Regions from separate parts of the Saccharopolyspora gloriosae genome, predicted to be linked through region 2. Evidence: riboswitches for the same ligand, from Rfam matches in the RefSeq annotation. Region 2 holds a riboswitch; each other region holds the start of a gene.

Region 1 (4,247 bases), 5.5 Mb from region 2:
GCCGTTGAACAGCAGGTCCACGCACTCCGGGTCGTCGAGCAGGTGGCCGCTCTTGATCAGCACCCAGTCGGGGCCGAAGTCGTGGATCGCCTTCGCCGCGTCCAGCAGGTCGTCCCGGCTGCGCGCCTCCAGGCCGGTGAGCAGCCGGACCTCGTCGAGGTTCGGCGTCACCAGCGTGGCGCGCGGGAAGGCCTGGTAGCGCAGGGCGTCGAGGGCGTCCGGGCGCAGCAGCGGCTCACCGCTGCGGGACGCGGCGACGGGGTCGACGACGAACGGGGTGCGGCCGGTGCGCCCGATGCCGTGCTCGTCGCAGACCGCGACGACGGCTTCGATCGTCGCCGCCGACGACAGCACCCCGGTCTTCGCCGCGTCCACCCCGATGTCGGAGGCGACGGCGGCGATCTGCGCGGCGACGGTCTCCGGCGGGATCTCCACGAGCCCGGTGACGCCGACGGTGTTCTGCACGGTCACCGCGGTCACGGCCGTCATGCCGTGCACCCCGCAGGAGAAGAAGGCCCGGAGGTCGGCGTGCATGCCGGCGCTGCCGCCGGAGTCGGAACCGGCGATGGTCAGCGCCGTCGGCGGCGCCGTGTCGTGCGCCGGTTGTCGCAGGTGGGCGGGTGTCGCGTGCATCCGGCCCATGCTACGACCCCTTCCCGCCGACGATCCGGCCCGTGTGGAACCTGCCGATGCGAAACACCCGAGCACTGCCCGCCGTGCCCGGAAGCGAGTGAACGGACCGTTCGTCCGAACCCGTTGGGCAAGCGGTCCGTTCACCTCGAATCGGGAGCGCCGCCGCGGGTGCTCGGAAGCGGGTGAACGGACCGTTCGTCCAGCCGGATGGGACGAACGGTCCGTTCACTCCGGTCAGTTGACGATGGGGAGGTAGACCTCGCCGCCGGAGCCGGTGAACTCCTCGGACTTCTCCCGCATGCCTTCCTCGATCGCCTCGACGCTGGTGAGGCCGTGCTTCTCGGCGTAGTCGCGCACGTCCTGGGTGATCTTCATGGAGCAGAACTTCGGCCCGCACATCGAGCAGAAGTGCGCGGTCTTCGCGGGTTCCGCGGGCAGCGTCTGGTCGTGGTAGGCCTTCGCGGTGTCGGGGTCGAGCGCCAGGTGGAACTGGTCGGTCCAGCGGAACTCGAAGCGCGCCTTCGACAGCGCGTCGTCCCACTCCTGAGCGCGCGGATGCCCCTTGGCGAGGTCACCGGCGTGCGCGGCGATCTTGTAGGTGATCACCCCGGTCTTCACGTCGTCCCGGTCGGGCAGTCCGAGGTGCTCCTTCGGCGTGACGTAGCAGAGCATCGCCGTGCCGGCCTGCGCGATCATCGCCGCGCCGATCCCGGAGGTGATGTGGTCGTAGGCGGGCGCGATGTCGGTGGTCAGCGGCCCCAGCGTGTAGAACGGCGCCTCGTCGCACAGCTCCTCCTCGAGCCGCACGTTCTCCGCGATCTTGTGCATCGGCACGTGGCCGGGGCCTTCGATCATCACCTGCACGTCGTGTTCGCGGGCGATGCGGGTGAGCTCGCCGAGCGTCTCCAGTTCGGCGAACTGGGCGCGGTCGTTGGCGTCGGCGATGGAGCCGGGGCGCAGGCCGTCGCCGAGGGAGAAGGTGACGTCGTAGTCGCGCAGGATCTCGCACAGCTCGGAGAAGTGCGTGTAGAGGAAGCTCTCGCGGTGGTGCGCCAGGCACCACGCGGCCATGATCGAGCCGCCGCGGGAGACGATGCCGGTGACGCGCTGCGCGGTCAGCGGCACGTACCGCAGCAGCACTCCGGCGTGCACGGTCATGTAGTCGACGCCCTGCTCGCACTGTTCGATCACGGTGTCCCGGTAGATCTCCCAGGTCAGCCGGGCCGGGTCGCCGTTGACCTTCTCCAGCGCCTGGTAGATCGGCACGGTGCCGACCGGCACCGGCGAGTTGCGCAGGATGCGCTCGCGCGTCTCGTGGATGCGCTTGCCGGTGGACAGGTCCATGATCGTGTCGGCGCCCCAGCGGGCCGCCCACACCATCTTCTCGACCTCCTCCTCCACCGACGAGGTCACCGCCGAGTTGCCGATGTTCGCGTTGACCTTCACCAGGAACTTCTTCCCGATGATCATCGGTTCGCTCTCGGGGTGGCACCGGTTGGCGGGCAGCACCGCGCGACCGCGGGCGATCTCGTCGCGCACCAGCTCGGCGGGCAGGTCCTCGCGGGCGGCGACGAACTCCATCTCGCGGGTGATCACGCCCGCCTTCGCCCAGGCCAGCTGCGTCCGGTGCTCGGCGGACCAGCCGGCGCGGGTCTCCGGGAGTCCTTTGTGGACGTCGATGGTCGCGGTGTCGTCGGTGTAGGGCCCGGAGGTGTCGTAGACGTCGAGGTGCTCGCCGTTGCTGAGCTCGATCCGGCGGGCGGGCACCCGCAGGCCGCCGACCTCGCGGTGCACCTTGCGGGAACCGCTGATCGGCCCGGTGGTCACACCGGTCCCGGTGGCATTCGAGTCCGCAGTGGACAGAGGGGGACGCACGTCGGCCATGGCCGTTCACTCCCTACGCCGGCATTATCCGGTCAGGTTCAGGCGGTCGGCGGCCCCGGATCGGATGATCCAGCCGCCCTCTCAGCCCGCTTCCGGTGCGAGCTCCCGCGATCAGTTGTCGGCGCCGACGTTAGCCGCGCCGCCACGGTCTGCCAAGCCCCGATTCGGGTCGATGACGGCGCGGCGGATCAGGGATAGGCTGTCTAGCAGGGAAAACGAACTCTTGTCAGACCTGGAGGTTACAGTGCGCGACGACACCAGCACAGGAGGTGATCGCGTTGTGAGTGCTGCACCGGTGCTCCAGGAATCGTCCTGGGAGACGTTTCTGCTGGTGGCTTTGCGGGAGCGAATGACACCGGCGGTCGTGTTGCCGGGCGAAGACGCCCTGCTCGCCGTGGAGATCACGTCGAAGAGCGGTGCCGAGACCGACCGCGGCGCCAAGCACAAGGCGTACGCGCAGGCCGGAATTCCGCTGTACCTGCTCATCGACCGCTTCGCGCCGCGCTGGCCCACGGTCACGCTGTTCTCCGAACCCGATGGCGACGCCTACCGGGAATCGCACGCCGTCCCGTTCGGGAAGCCGATCGAGCTGCCGTCGCCGTTCGACGTCACGCTGGAAACGCAGGACTTCCCGCGGTGAGGCTCAGTCCTCGTCGTCGGCGAACGGGTCGCCTTCGACCGCCGGGTCCCAGGAGTGGCCGGGAAGGCCCCAGCCGTTGCGCTTGACCGCTTTCTTCGCCGCGCGCGCGTTGCGCCCGATCAGCCGGTTCAAGTACAGGTAGCCGTCCAGGTGGTCGGTCTCGTGCTGCAGGCAGCGGGCGAAGAACCCGGTGCCCTCGACCTCCACGGGCGAGCCGTCCACGTCGAACCCGGTGACCTTCGCCCAGCTCGCCCGCCCGGTCGGGAACGCCTCGCCGGGCACCGACAGGCAGCCTTCCCAGTCATCGTCCGGGTCCGGCATCGTCTCGGGGATCGCGCTCGTCTCCAGCGTCGGGTTGACCACCACGCCGCGGTGCCGCACGCCCTCGTCGTCGGGGCAGTCGTAGACGAAGACCCGCAGGTCGACGCCGATCTGGGTGGCTGCGAGCCCGGCACCGTTGGCGGCGGTGTTCGTCTCGAACATGTCGTCGACCAGGGTGCGCAGCGCCTCGTCGAAGTGCTCGACGGGGCGGGTGGGGTGGTGCAGAACCGGGTCGCCCACGATGCGGATCGGGTGAACAGCCATGCGGCGGAGGATATCGGTACGCCGCCGCGACCCGCCTCGGGCGTGGCCGTTCGCGCGGCGCGCGACGCCCATCGGAGTGATCTTCGTCGGGCGGTTCGCGGATCTCCGCCGAGGGCGTGTTGGCCGCGCACGGCCTTCGGGGACGCGTGATGTAATGGGGGCGGAATCACACGCGTGTGATTCCGGCGAACGCGGGGGTCCCCGGATCGCGACGCGAGGAGCCAGATGGACGCCGCCCAGATGCTGACCGTGCACGAGATCGCCCGGCAGTGCGAGGAATTGGCGCGTACCGACGGGCAGCGCGAAGCGGCTCCGGAACCGGTGCCCGGCAGGCACTTGCGGCCGGTCGACCCGCCCACCGAGCCGCTGCCGCGAGTTCCCGCCGAACCGTCCACATCGGACGATTCGGCGTTCGCGGAACGGGCGGCGGGTGCCTCGGCCGATCGGGAGCTCGGCGATCGCGAGCTGAGCATCCTCGCGTTCGAACGGCAGTGGTGGAAGGGCG
Region 2 (4,247 bases):
GCGTCGGGCCGGGCGAGGAAGCCGGTGGCACCGAACTCGCCGAGCGCGATGACGAATCCGAAACCCGCCGCGGCCAGCACGGTTCGCGCGGCGAGCGGAACGTCGATCTCGCGCCGGACCCGCCACGGCCCGGCGCCCAACGTCGCGGCGGCCTGGCGCAGTCGTTCGTCGATGGCCCGCAGCACCGGCAGCACCATGCGGATCACCAGCGGTGTCACCACCAGCGCTTGCGCGAACGGCACCAGCAGCGGCGAGGTCCGCAGATCTCCCGGCAGCGAACCGAGCGTGATCAGGTACCCGAAGCCGACGGTCACCGCGGACACGCCCAGCGGCAGCATCAGGGCCAGGTCGAGGCTTTCGGCGACGGCCCGGCGCCGGATCGCGACGAGCACGAAAGACGCCAGCAGCCCGAACAGCAGCGCCATCCAGGTCGCGTCGACGGCGGTGCGCACCGAGTTGAGCGCCGCTTCGAGCCCGGTGACCTCCAACGTCCCGTTCTGCCCGGTGCCCAGCAGCGCCCGGTACCCCGCGAGCCCCCACCCGTCCCTGGTGGACACCGATCGCAGCAGCAAGGTCACGATCGGCGTGCCGAGCCCGCACAGCACCAGCCCGGCGAGCCCGACGACCCACCACTCCGCTCCCTGCGGACGCCGCGCGGTGTCGGACGGCGCGCGCAGCCGCAGCGCCGTTTCCCGGCGTCGTCGCGCGACGGTCGCGACCAGCAGCGCGGCGACGACGGCCGCGAGCTGCAGCAGCGACAGCGCCGCCGCGCCGGGGAGGTCCAGCAGCTGCACGGTGCGCAGGTAGATCTCCGTCTCCAGCGTCCGCAGCTCACCACCCCCGAGCACCAGCACCACGCCGAAGCTGGTGGCGCTGAACAGGAACACGACCGAGGCGGCCGATCCCAGTGCGGGCAGCAGCGCGGGCAGCGTCACCGAGGTGAACGCGCGCAACCGGCTCGCGCCGAGCGATCGGGCAGCGTCCTCCATCCGCCGGTCGAGGTGGCTCCACAGCCCGCTCACGGTGCGCGCGACGACGGCGACGTTGAAGAACGCGTTGGCCAGCACGATCGCGAGCACCCCGGCATCGGCGCCGAACAACGCCCGGAACGCCATGCCCACCACGATCGTCGGCAGCACGAACGGCACGGTCACCGCGACCCGCAGCAGCCCGCGGCCGGGGACCGCGAGCCGGGCCAGCACGTAGGCCAGCGGCAGTCCCGCCAGCAACGCGACGGCGGTGGACGCGGCGGCTTGCCCGAGCGTGAAGCCCACGAGCCGCCACGTCGACGGCTCGACCAGCACCGCCCCGGCTTCACCGCGCAGTCCCAGCCCGACGATCGCCGCGACGGGCCAGGCGAAGAACAGCCCGAGGAAACCGAGCACGATCACCGCGGCGAGCGCCACGGGCAACCGCCGGCGGAGGCCGTGGTTCATCCCCGCACCAGCGTCCGCCACTGCTCCACCCAGCGGTCCCGGTTGCGTTCCACCTCGGCGGCGGGCAGCTCCGCCGGGTCCTGCGGCAGCGGCGCGCTCTCCGCCCAGCCCGGAGGCAGCGCGACCCCGTCGACCGCGGGGTACACGTACATCTGGTCCGGCACCTGCGCTTGGAATTCAGGTGAGAGCAGGAAGTCGACGACTTCACCGGCGGCCTGCGGGTCCTTCGCCCCGGCCAGCACACCGGCGTACTCGACCTGCCGGTAGCAGGTGTCGAGCAGTGCCCGAGTCCGGGGCCGACCGGTCTCGTCGACCTCCGCTGCGGGCGAGGAGGCGTAGGACAGCACGATCGGCCGCGGCCCCTGCCCGGTGGCTCCGGAGAAGTCCTGGTTGTAGGCCTCTTCCCACCCGGCGGAGAGCTTCACGTCGTTCGCGGTCAGGTCCCGCCAGTAGTCCTGCCAGCCGGGATCGCCGAAGGCGGCGACGGTGCCGAGCAGGAACGCGAGCCCGGGTGAGGACGTCGTCGGGTCCGGTAACGCGATCAGCCCGCGGTAGCGGGGGTCGGTGAGGTCGCGCAACGTCGCGGGCTCCGGCACCCGGTGCTGCGCGAACCAGCCGGTGTCGATGTTCAGGCACACGTCGGCGACGTCGATCGCGGTGAGCCGCTGCTCCTGGTCCTGCGCGTACCGCTGCGGTCCGCGTTCGGCCGCGGCGGACCGGTGCGGCGCGAACACGCCTGCGCCGAGCGCGCGGGACGCGAACGTCGAGTCGACGCCGTAGGCGACGTCGCCGAGCGGCGCGGCTCGGGACAGCACCAGCTTGTTCGTCAGCTCGCCCGCGTCACCGCTGTTGCGGACTTCCAGGTGGATGCCGCTGCGCCGTTCGAAGTCGGCGAGCACGGCGGGGTCGGCGACGAACGAATCGTGCGCGACGAGCGTGACGGTGCGCGCGGCGGGCTCCGGGCCGGAGCTCCCGATGAGCGAGCACCCGGTGGTGAGCGAGGCGACCGCAAGGGCGGCGACCCAGCGCAGGTAACGGTTCAACGGTCCTCCCGAGCAGCACACGGCAACGGCCACGTGTGCAACGTCGAGCTGATCGCGACACCTCCCTGCGCCGGCATGATCCGGTTCAGGTGCGGACGGTCGAGGGGATTCGCCCCTCCTCTCAGCCCAGCGCGCTGGACTCCCGTGGCGACGGCAGTCTACGTGTCACCGCTCCGGGTGGGGCCGACGGTCGCAATCCGGCCGGTCGACCACCACCATGGAGCCATGACCGAACTGCTGAACGACACCCAGGTCGCCGAAGCGCTCGCCGGACTGCCGGAGTGGGCCCAGGACGGAACCACGATCACGCGGACGGTGGAGTTCGCGAGCTTCCCGCAGGCCATCCAGGGCGTGAACCGGATCGCGGAGATCGCCGAGAGCGAGAACCACCACCCGGACATCGACATCCGCTGGCGCAAGGTCACGTTCTCGCTGTCGACGCATTCGCAGGGCGGCATCACGGCGAAGGACGTCACGCTGGCGGAGGAGATCGACGGGGTCGTCGACGCCCTGTCCTGACCTCAGCCGGTCAGCACCAGCTCGGCGGCTTCCGCGGCGCAGCCCCAGGACAGCGCGACGCCGCACCCGGAGTGCCCGTAGTTGTGCACGACGGTGCCGCCGCCGAACCGCTCGACCTCCAGCCTGACCGCGTCCCGTCCGGGGCGGAGTCCCACGGTCTCGCCGAGCACGTCGGCTCCGGCGAGCAGCGGTTCGACGTGCGCGCAGCGCCGCAGGATGGCGGCGCCCGCTTCGCGTCCGGGGATGCGCGACCAGTCCTGGTCGACCGCGGTACCGCCGAGCACCACGTGGTCGCCGTGCGGCATGTACGCGGTGAACTCGGGGCCGGCTCCGATCTCCACGAAGTACTCGGTGACACCGGGGTTGCGCACGACGACGTGCTGGCCCCGCACGGGACGCACTCCGGGATCGCCGACGAGTTCGTGCGCGCCCACTCCGGTGCAGTTCACGACCCTGCCCGCTTCCTCGACCGCTTCGACCAGCGAGGACACCGGGCTGAGCAGCAGTTCCCCACCGGCGGCCCGGAACCGCTCGGTGAGGTGGTCGAGGTAGCGCGGCATGTCGATCAGCGGCGCGGTCGCCCGGTAGCCGCTGACGAACCCGTCCGGTAGCTCGTCGGGTGCGCAACGGCGCAGGTCGGGCAGCAGCAGCGCCTCGGGCGGCAGCTGGTCGCCGAGGTCGACGCGGGCCGCCATCCGCCCGGCGGCGAGGTGCACGCCGCTGGTGTCGTCGGCGGCGAGTTCGACGAGGCGGTGGTAGGTGCGGGCGACCCAGCCCTGAACGCGGTCGGCGGGTTGCAGCAGCGCCGGCCCCCACATCGCCCCGGCGACGGCCGAGGTGGTCTCGGCGGGCCGTTCGTCGGTGCGGATGCGCACCGGGACACCGGCTTCGGCGAGGGTGACGGCGGTGCTGAGACCGGTCACTCCGGCACCGATGACCAGGACGGGCTCGGTGGTAGCCATCTTCGGCACGCTAGCAGCGATGCCCGCTGCGCACGGCCCGCTTCGACGGGCGCGGGCGGACGGTGGCCGTCACCCCGTCGACGGCGGGGCGGGAGCAGTGCTCGAACGGTGCGGGGTGGGCGGCGGCGCCCGCCGCATCGCGCGCGGCGGGCTATCCCGCGAAATCGCGGATTTCGCCTGCTAGTCCTCAAGAATGGTGATCGTTCCGGTGTCACCACAGTTACCGCAACCCTTGCCGTTGCAGTCCCCGCAGATCGAGGTGATGAGCTGCATGGGCACAACTTAAA
Region 3 (4,247 bases), 5.5 Mb from region 2:
CACCGACGGCGAGCCGACCGGCCTCGACGGCGGACCGCATCGCGGCGGCCATCCGTTCCGGGTCTTGGGCGCGGGTGACGGCGCTGGCGAGCAGCACCGCGTCGCAGCCCAGTTCCATCGCGAGCGCCGCGTCGGAGGCGGTGCCGATGCCGGCGTCGAGCACGATCGGCACGGTCGCGCGGGACACGATCATCTCGATGTTGTGCGGGTTCCGGATGCCGAGGCCGGTGCCGATCGGCGAGCCCAGCGGCATCACGGCCGCGCAGCCGGCGTCGGCGAGCCGGGTCGCCAGCACCGGGTCGTCGTTGGTGTAGGCGAGCACCACGAATCCTTGGTCGACGAGCTGTTCGGCGGCGTCGAGCAGTTCCACCGGGTCGGGCAGCAGGGTGTCGTCGTCGGCCACGACTTCCAGCTTCACCCAGTTCGTCTCCAGGGCTTCCCGCGCCAGTTGCGCGGTGAGGACCGCTTCCGCCGCGGTGCGGCAGCCCGCGGTGTTGGGCAGCGCTTCGATGCCGAGCCGGTGCAGCAGGTCGAGCACGCCGGTGCGCCCGCCCGCGTCGGCGCGGCGCATCGCGACCGTCGTGAGCTCGGTGCCGGAGGCCAGCAGCGCGCGTTCCAGGACGGACAGGTTCGCTGCGCCCCCGGTTCCCGTGATCAGCCGCGAGCCGAACTCGCGCCCGGCGATCACCAGTGGATCGTCCACGTCAGCCTCCTTGCACCGCGGTGAGCACTTCGACGGCGGCGCCGTCGTGCAGTTCGGTGGCCGCCCAGGAGGCCCTGGGCACCACGGTTCCGTCGATGGCGACGGCGACTCCTCGTTCGGGCACGCCGAACTCGGCCAGCACCGCGGCGAGCGTGGCGTCCTCGTCCACCGGCCGAGCCGATCCGTTGATCACTACTTGCACGGTTGCCCTCCTCTGTCGTGGGAAACGGGCCGCGCGCCTCGCCCGGGGTCGGCGGCGGTCGCGGTGGGTTCCGCGCCGGACAGCGCCGCGAGCACCGCGTCGGCGGTGATCGGTGCGAGCAGGAAACCGTTGCGGTGGTGCCCGGTCGCGGCGAGCACGCCGGGTTCCAGCTCGCCGATCAGCGGCAGGTTGTCGTGCGTGCCGGGCCGGTGTCCGGCGATGGCTTCGACCAGCGCGTACTCGGCGAGGCCCGGCACCAGCCGTTCCGCGTCCGCGAGCAGGTCCCGCACTCCGCCGACGGTGACGTCGAGGTCGTAGCCCGCGTCGTACTGGGTGGCGCCGACGACGAGTCCGCCGTCGTCGCGCGGCACCAGGTAGACCTGCCTGCCGTGCACCGGTCCGCGCACGGTCCGGGTCGGGGGCGGCAGCGCCGTGGCGCGCGCCCGCAGCCGCAGCACCTCCCCCTTCACGGGCCGGATTCGCCCGGTCAGCCCGGGGTGCAGCTCGCCGGAGCGGGCGCCGGCGGCGATCACCGCGACGTCGCAGTGCGCGGTGCCGTCGGCGAGTTCCACCGCGCCGGGCCGCACCCGCAGCGCCCGCCCGTCGCGGAAGTCGACGCCCGCCGCTGCCGCCGCCTTCCGCAGCGCGGCCAGCGCCACCCGGTTGTCCACGGCGAGGTCGCCCGGCACTTCCAGGCCGCGGCGCACGGCTGGGCCGAGCGACGGTTCGGCGCGGCGCAGTTCCCGGCCGGTGAGCCGGGTGACGCTGCGCCCGCGGGACGCGAGGTGGTCGGCGAGCATGTCCAGTTCGGCGCGGTCGGCGCCGTCGACGCCGACGACGAGCGTGCCTTCCCGGCGCAGTCCGGTGGGCAGGCCGGAGTCCGCGGCCAGTTCCGTGGCGAACTCGGGCCAGCGCCGCAGCGAGTCGGAGCCGAGTTCGAGCAGTTCCTCCTCGCCGGGGGACGCTTCGGCGACGGGCGCGAGCATGCCACCTGCGACCCACGACGCGGCGCGTTCACCGGCGTCGACGAGCTGGACGCGGTGCCCCGCGCGCGCGGCTTTCCACGCGACGGCGAGACCGATGATCCCGCCGCCCACGACGGTGACGGCTGACTGCTGCGACATCTACGCTCCCTGCGCCGGCATGACCCGGATCAGGTTCGACGGTCGGGGCGGTCGCCCCCTCTCAGTCCGGTTCTTCTCCGGACTCCCGTGCGGACCACCACCCACCGTACTCACTCCGCCAGGTGAGGTCAGCATCCGGCCGGTGCCCTCCCCCGCTGCGGATACCCTGGGGGCATGCCCGGATTGGACGGTTACGGCATCCGCACGCGGCTCGCCGACGCACGGCTGTACCTCTGCACCGACGCGCGCGGGGAGCGGGGTGATCTGGCCGAGTTCGCCGAGGCCGCGTTGTCCGGCGGCGTCGACATCATCCAGCTGCGGGACAAGACCTCCGGCGGCGCGCCGTTGGAGGCGCGCCAGGAGCTCGCCGCGCTGGAGGTGCTGGCGGAGGCGTGCGTGCGGCACGGCGCACTGCTGGCGGTGAACGACCGCGCGGACGTGGCGCTGACCGCGGAGGCGGACGTGCTGCACCTGGGTCAGGACGACCTGCCGGTGCCGGCGGCGCGGCGCATCGTCGGCGACGAGGTGGTGATCGGCCGTTCCACGCACGACGTGGTGCAGGCGGACGCGGCGGCCACGGAACCGGGCGTGGACTACTTCTGCACCGGCCCGGTGTGGACGACGCCGACGAAGCCGGGCCGCGAGGCGGCGGGGCTGGAGCTGGTGCGCCACGCCGCGGAGCACCGCGGGCACGGCAGGCCGTGGTTCGCGATCGGCGGCGTGGACCACGCGAACCTCGCCGAAGCGGTCGCGGCAGGCGCGGAACGAATCGTCGTGGTCCGCGCGATCACCGAAGCCGAAGACCCCCAGTCCGCCGCCGAATCACTCCGAGCAGGCCTCCCGACCTGACGGCGAGCGTTCTTCCAGCTTCGGCCCCCTTTCCGAAGTGGCCCCGCCACGAGGCGTGGTCGTTGTCCTGTCAGCGGCGAAGCCGCTGAGCAGCGACCACCCTGCCCACCGGCACCGCCGCGGGTTCTCAGCTGCTTGCTCGCGAGGACAGCTTTTTCCCTCGTGGCGGAGCCACTCGGGAAAAAGATCCCGCAGCGAGCAAGCAGCTGAGGTTCCGCCACCCCACCACCCGAGCAAAACGACCACGACAACATGCAAAACGAGCTGCACCTCGTGGGGCTGAGGTGCAGCTCGTTCTGGGCTGGATCAGGCGTCACCCGGATCTGAGGGGCAGGTCCGGGCCCCCTGGCTCACTGGGTGAGCAGGGTGAGGCCGTAGGCGTCCAGGATCTCGTTGACCGGCTGGAAGTACGTGGTACCGCCGTTGGTGCAGTCGCCCGAACCACCGGAGGTCACGCCCTGCGCCTGGTCGTCGGACAGCCACGAACCGCCGGAGTCACCGGGCTCGGCGCACACGTCGGTTCGGGTGAGGCCCTCGACGGTGCCTTCGGCGTAGTTCACCGTCTGGTTCTTGGCTTCGACGGTGCCGCAGTGCCAGCCGGTGGTGGAACCGGAGCGGCAGATCGAGGCGCCTTCGGCGGCCTCGGTCGAACCGCCGACGCCGACGGTGCCGCCCGCGTAGTCGTTCACCAGCGGCTGGGGGGTCTCGCCGGACGCGGTCTCCACGTAGGAGTAGTCGTCGCCCGGGAACGAGGAACCGGCGAAGGTGCCCGACGGCGTGCTGGTCGTGTCGCCCTCGCTACCGCAGTGCCCGGCGCTGACGAAGCCGCCTTCGACGGAGAAACCGATGGAGCAGCGGGCGCCGCTGCCGATCATGTAGGCGTTGCCGCCGACCACGTCGGCGAGGATGCGCGGGGCTTCCTCGGATTCGACGACCCGCACGGCCTGCTGGTCCACGCCGGTGGAGCGCACGAACTCGGTGGCCGTGGCGGCCGAACCGGTGGCGGCGGTGAGCACGACCGAGTTGGCGGCCGAGTCGAGGTACCACCCGGTGACGCCCTGCGGGGCCTGGTGGGCGTTGAGGCCGTCCACGACTCCGCCGAGCTGCGCGGTGCTGTACTCGACCAGCTTCGCTTCGGCTCCGGCGGCCCGAACCTGGTCGATCAGGTTCGCGTCGGTGACGCCGACGACGAGCTTGCCCAGGTCGGCGTCGTAGCGGGAGCCGCCGAACGCCTCGCCGAGCGAGCCGCGCAGCGTCTGGTTCGCGGTGTTGGCGATGGCCTCGCTGTGCAGCCGGGCCTGCGCCTGGTCGGCGGTGAGGCCGAGGTCGCGCTGCATGGCTTCGAGCTGGGTGGCGGCCTTCTCCGGCG
Region 4 (4,247 bases), 360 kb from region 2:
CAGCGCGCCCTCGAACTCCGCGATGGGCAGTTCGTCGCGGACCAGGCGGTGCGGCGCGTCGGCCGTCTCCACCCGGACCTCGGCCGCGGTGAAGGTCTGCTCGGCGAAGTCCGGTCCGGCGAGCTGGATCTCCAGCCGCTGCTCGCGCAAGGTGATCGCGGCGGCGCCACCTGGCACCGACAGCGGTTCGCCGTCGGCGGTGACGATGAGGCTGCCCTCGCCGTCGGACTCCGGGCGCACCGCGACGTGCGAGAGGGCGACGTCGCGCGCCCCTTCGGCACCGGTGACGCCGATGACGTCCCTGGCGACCTCGTCCTGCTCGGAGTTCTCCTCCGCGCGCGGAGCCAGCAGCGGCGTGCGCAGCTTCGCGGCCAGCCGGTGGGGAGCCCAGGAACCGGGTCCGATGAGGTTCACCACGGAGGTGATCTCGGTGTCGGCGAGCAGGCGTTCGCTGCCCACCGCGGGCGTGATCTCGATGGCCGCGACGTTCCGCTCCTCCAGCAGGTCGCGCAGCGCCTTGGCGCGCAGCCTGCTGTTGCGGTCGAATCCGCGGGTGATCGCGACGGCTCCGGACGTCCCGCTCTGCGCCGCGGCATCGGCGAGACCGGCCAGCGGAGCCCAGACCTTCGCCGGATCCGGCCGGGTCGAGCGGCGGGAGCGGGCGGACTGAGGGGCGTCGGCAGTGGTGTCCATTGCGTCAACTTTAATCCGCCACGCAGGGTCGCCTCACTAGGTGATCAGCGGTCGGATGTGTGACTTCGCTCGCGCTCACGCGTCCCAGGTGGTGACCACGAGATCCCGGTCGCGCTCCAGCTGTTCGTCGACGTGCTGCTCGCACTCCGGGCAACGCTCGGTGATGCGGCGGCTCGACGGTTCCTTGGTGGCCGGCCAGGTCTCGTGCGGGAGTTTGATCGTCGTCGCGCACAGCGCGGTCACCGGATCACCGGCGGGTCTGGCACCGGGGCGCACCGTGATCGCGTGCCGGACCCGCTGCCCTGCTCCGACGATCCACCAGACGTGCTCTTGATCGGGGAACACTTCGCTCCCACCCCCATACCTGTCAGGACGTCCCGAGCCGCGCTTCGATCCGCTTGGCCGGATCTCGAACTCTAGACGGATCGATCAGCTCGCACGTTGCATTCGCGTGGCTACTGGAATGACTGGCTGCGCTGCTCCGATCGTGTTAATGCGGCTGTTCGGCGGAGCACCCTCGGTCCGGCGCGGATGCCGCGCTGGGCCACTCGACGTACGAAGCCGAGCACGCGCTTCGCTTGTGGTGAGAAGGATCACCGCTCATGCTGACCGCAACGATGATCGATTGCGGAGGCGTGTGCTCGTGACGGACCTGCACTTCCCCTGGCCGCGGCAGGATCCGCACGAGCCGGGGGTCCTCGCCCGCTGGCTGGCGGCCGACGGCGCCCCGGTGCGCAGCGGCACCGCCGTCGCGGAGGTGGTGACCGACGGCGTCCGGCGCACCGTGCGCGCCTCCGCCTCGGGCACGTTGTGGCGGCAGGGCGCGGCGGGCGAGCACTTCGCCGCGGGAGCGGTCATCGGGCTCATCGAATGAGAGCGGCGCAGGGCACGGCGAGATCGGCGACTCCGGCGGGTTGACCGTGCTTGCTAGGTTGGGGGCAGTGACGCGGGGTGCCCGGCGAGCGGCCGGGCTGAGAGCAGACCCGTCGAACCTGACCTAGTTCGTGCTAGCGGAGGGACGTCACCCACGTGACCGTTCGTGCTGCCCGGCCGGAATTCGCCCGGCCCGTTCCCAACGTGCTGACGATCGCCGGAACCGACCCCAGCGGCGGTGCCGGGATTCAAGCCGACCTGAAAGCCTTCTCCGCCAACGGCGCCTACGGCATGTCGGTGGTGACGGCGCTGGTCGCGCAGACCACCACCGGCGTCGCCGAGGTGCGGGAAGTACCGCCGGAGTTCGTCACCTCCCAGCTCACCACGCTGCTCGACGACGTGCGGGTGGACGCGGTGAAGATCGGGATGCTGGCGGGAACCGGGGTGATCCGCGCGGTCGTGGCCGTGCTCGACCGCTACGCGCCGCCGCACGTGGTGCTGGATCCGGTGATGGTCGCCAAGAGCGGGCACCGGCTGCTCGCCGACGAGGCGGTCGCGGTGCTGCGCGACGAGCTGCTGCCGCGAGTGGACCTGATCACGCCGAACCTGCCGGAGGCAGCGGATCTGCTGGGGGAGCGGGAGATCACCGACTCCGGCGGGATGGCCGGGCAGGCCGAGCGGCTGACCGGCTTGGGCGCCAAGCAGGTGCTGCTCAAGGGCGGGCATCTGCGCGAGGCGGCGAGCCTCGACCTCTTCCGCGGCGACGGCGAAGCCGAGTTCCTGCGCCGCGAGCGGATCGAGACCACGAACGACCACGGCACCGGGTGCACGTTGTCGGCGGCCATCGCGGCACTGCGCCCGCAGCGGCCGGACTGGTCCTCGGCGGTCCGCGACGGCAAGGAGTACCTGACCGAGGCGTTGCGCGCCGCGGACCGGCTGGACGTGGGCCGGGGGCACGGCCCCGTGCACCACTTCCACCGCTGGTGGTGAACCCGATCTCCTGGAGGGACCGTTCATGAGCAGGCTTCCCGCCCCACCGCCCGGCGGTTTCTGCGCGGGCGCGTGGGAGCACACCGCCGCGTTGCAGCAGGCCATCGTCGAGCACCCGTTCAACGCGGCACTCACCGACGGCGCGCTGGACCGGGAGCGGTTCGCGTTCTACATCGTGCAGGACGCGCGGTACCTGGTCGGTTTCGCGCAGGCGCTGACCGCGGCGTCCACGCGGGCGGAGGACCCCGCCGACGCGGCGTTCCTGGCCGGTGCGGCGCAAGGCGCGCTGGTGGAGGAACGCCGGTTGCACGCCGGGTACGTGGAGGAGTTCGGGCTCACCGAGGCCGACCTCGCCGGGGTGGTGACCTCGCCGTCGTGCACGGCCTACACCTCGTTCTTGCGCGGCAGCGCGCTGGTGGAGCCGTATCCGGTGCTGCTGGCGGCGATCCTGCCGTGCTTCTGGGTGTACCAGCACGTGGGCAGCGAGATCCTGGCCGCCGTCGGGGACGTGTCGGGCCACCCGTACCGGCGGTGGATCGAGACGTACGCCGACGACGAGTTCGCGGCGGCGGTGCTCAACGCCCGCGAGCTCGTGGACCGGGTCGCGGCGGCGGCCGATGCGCCGATGCGGCAGCGGATGCTGGCCGCGTTCGCGCGCGCCAGCGAGTACGAGTGGATGTTCTGGGACGGCGCGTGGAATCGCGAGCAGTGGCCGACGGCGCGCTGGCTCCCGGCCTGAGAACTCGTTGCGGCGGCACGGTTCTTCCCTGCGCACGAGGCTTCGCCCTGTCGCGAGGGCGGCTCGACGGCCGAGATTTTTGATCACCCTGAGTAGCGTCGATCGGGTGCGCGTGGAACCGGAGAGTCGGGTGGTCAGAGGCGCTGCGGCGGCGCGATCAATTCGTGATCAGGAGCACTTTCGAGTGGTGTTAACGAACACCCTCCGCCACGACGATGAGGTTTACGACACGTTCGTTCGGCGTGTTCAGACGTGGGACTTCTTCTCACCGCGGCGGCGGGATTCGGTGACCTTTGAGTACGGGTACTTCTATTGTGATCATGCTGGCGGGGATGCTGGTGCCGGTGCTGGCCGCAGCGCCCTTCTACATCGCCGACCGCCGACGCGACGCGGCGGCGGCCCAGGCGGAAGCGGAAGCCGAGAAACCCGACGCCGAGATCCACGTCCTGCATCCGGCGACGCAGGGCGGGATTTCGGCGAGCGGACCGGAGCAGGCGGCGGCGTGAAGCACGCCGCCGCCCGGCGGCGTCAGTCCCCGTAGATCGACCAGGCCAGCTTCGACTTGGCCTCTTGCAGCGCGGCGAGCGTGGACTGCTCGTACCCGCCTTCCTGCGGCGGCGGCGGAACCTGCAGCCCTTCGCTGAGGCCCCAGCCGGAGCCGCGCTGGATCAACGAGCGGTGCTTGTTCGTGTAGTACCCGGAGTTGATCGACACGGCGACGCCGTGCGCACCGGCGGCCGCGGCCATCAGGTGCATGTGGAACCGGGTGGACAACCAGCGCTGACCGGCGGCGGCGGGCAGGCCGTGATCCATGATCTCGGAGAAGGCGTAGAACCGGGAACCGGGCAGGTCGTGCTCGACCAGCGCGAAGACCTCCCGATCCACCCGCGGGATTCCCTCGATGATCCCGACCTGCTCCGGGTGCACGTCCCAGGCGCGCAGCGTGTCGAGC

The links. Region 2 has a riboswitch for thiamine pyrophosphate ahead of BJ969_RS02485 (thiamine ABC transporter substrate-binding protein). Riboswitches for the same ligand answer to the same signal wherever they lie in the genome.
Region 1: it holds a riboswitch for thiamine pyrophosphate, as region 2 does, so the genes downstream of both, thiC (phosphomethylpyrimidine synthase ThiC) here and BJ969_RS02485 (thiamine ABC transporter substrate-binding protein) in region 2, are expected to answer to the same signal.
Region 3: it holds a riboswitch for thiamine pyrophosphate, as region 2 does, so the genes downstream of both, thiO (glycine oxidase ThiO) here and BJ969_RS02485 (thiamine ABC transporter substrate-binding protein) in region 2, are expected to answer to the same signal.
Region 4: it holds a riboswitch for thiamine pyrophosphate, as region 2 does, so the genes downstream of both, thiD (bifunctional hydroxymethylpyrimidine kinase/phosphomethylpyrimidine kinase) here and BJ969_RS02485 (thiamine ABC transporter substrate-binding protein) in region 2, are expected to answer to the same signal.

The regions. Positions count from the first base shown of each region.
Region 1 covers NZ_JACHIV010000001.1:6,045,142-6,049,388, reverse strand. Annotated here, with positions in the region: gene thiD (bifunctional hydroxymethylpyrimidine kinase/phosphomethylpyrimidine kinase) at 1-633, opposite strand, end outside; gene thiC (phosphomethylpyrimidine synthase ThiC) at 868-2,517, opposite strand; TPP riboswitch at 2,511-2,636, opposite strand; gene BJ969_RS26235 (Uma2 family endonuclease) at 2,762-3,157, shown strand; gene BJ969_RS26230 (peptide deformylase) at 3,161-3,742, opposite strand; gene BJ969_RS26225 (DUF3263 domain-containing protein) at 4,109-4,247, shown strand, end outside.
Region 2 covers NZ_JACHIV010000001.1:518,348-522,594, reverse strand. Annotated here, with positions in the region: gene BJ969_RS02490 (ABC transporter permease) at 1-1,436, opposite strand, end outside; gene BJ969_RS02485 (thiamine ABC transporter substrate-binding protein) at 1,433-2,479, opposite strand; TPP riboswitch at 2,525-2,635, opposite strand; gene BJ969_RS02480 (4a-hydroxytetrahydrobiopterin dehydratase) at 2,705-2,998, shown strand; gene BJ969_RS02475 (FAD-dependent oxidoreductase) at 3,001-3,960, opposite strand.
Region 3 covers NZ_JACHIV010000001.1:6,052,420-6,056,666, forward strand. Annotated here, with positions in the region: gene thiG (thiazole synthase) at 1-703, opposite strand, end outside; gene thiS (sulfur carrier protein ThiS) at 705-905, opposite strand; gene thiO (glycine oxidase ThiO) at 896-2,029, opposite strand; TPP riboswitch at 2,019-2,128, opposite strand; gene thiE (thiamine phosphate synthase) at 2,204-2,878, shown strand; gene BJ969_RS26275 (S1 family peptidase) at 3,229-4,247, opposite strand, start outside.
Region 4 covers NZ_JACHIV010000001.1:880,666-884,912, forward strand. Annotated here, with positions in the region: gene BJ969_RS04200 (hypothetical protein) at 1-693, opposite strand, end outside; gene BJ969_RS04205 (hypothetical protein) at 769-1,038, opposite strand; gene BJ969_RS04210 (biotin/lipoyl attachment domain-containing protein) at 1,337-1,567, shown strand; TPP riboswitch at 1,631-1,729, shown strand; gene thiD (bifunctional hydroxymethylpyrimidine kinase/phosphomethylpyrimidine kinase) at 1,723-2,556, shown strand; gene tenA (thiaminase II) at 2,582-3,295, shown strand; gene BJ969_RS04225 (hypothetical protein) at 3,616-3,801, shown strand; gene BJ969_RS04230 (polysaccharide pyruvyl transferase family protein) at 3,824-4,247, opposite strand, start outside.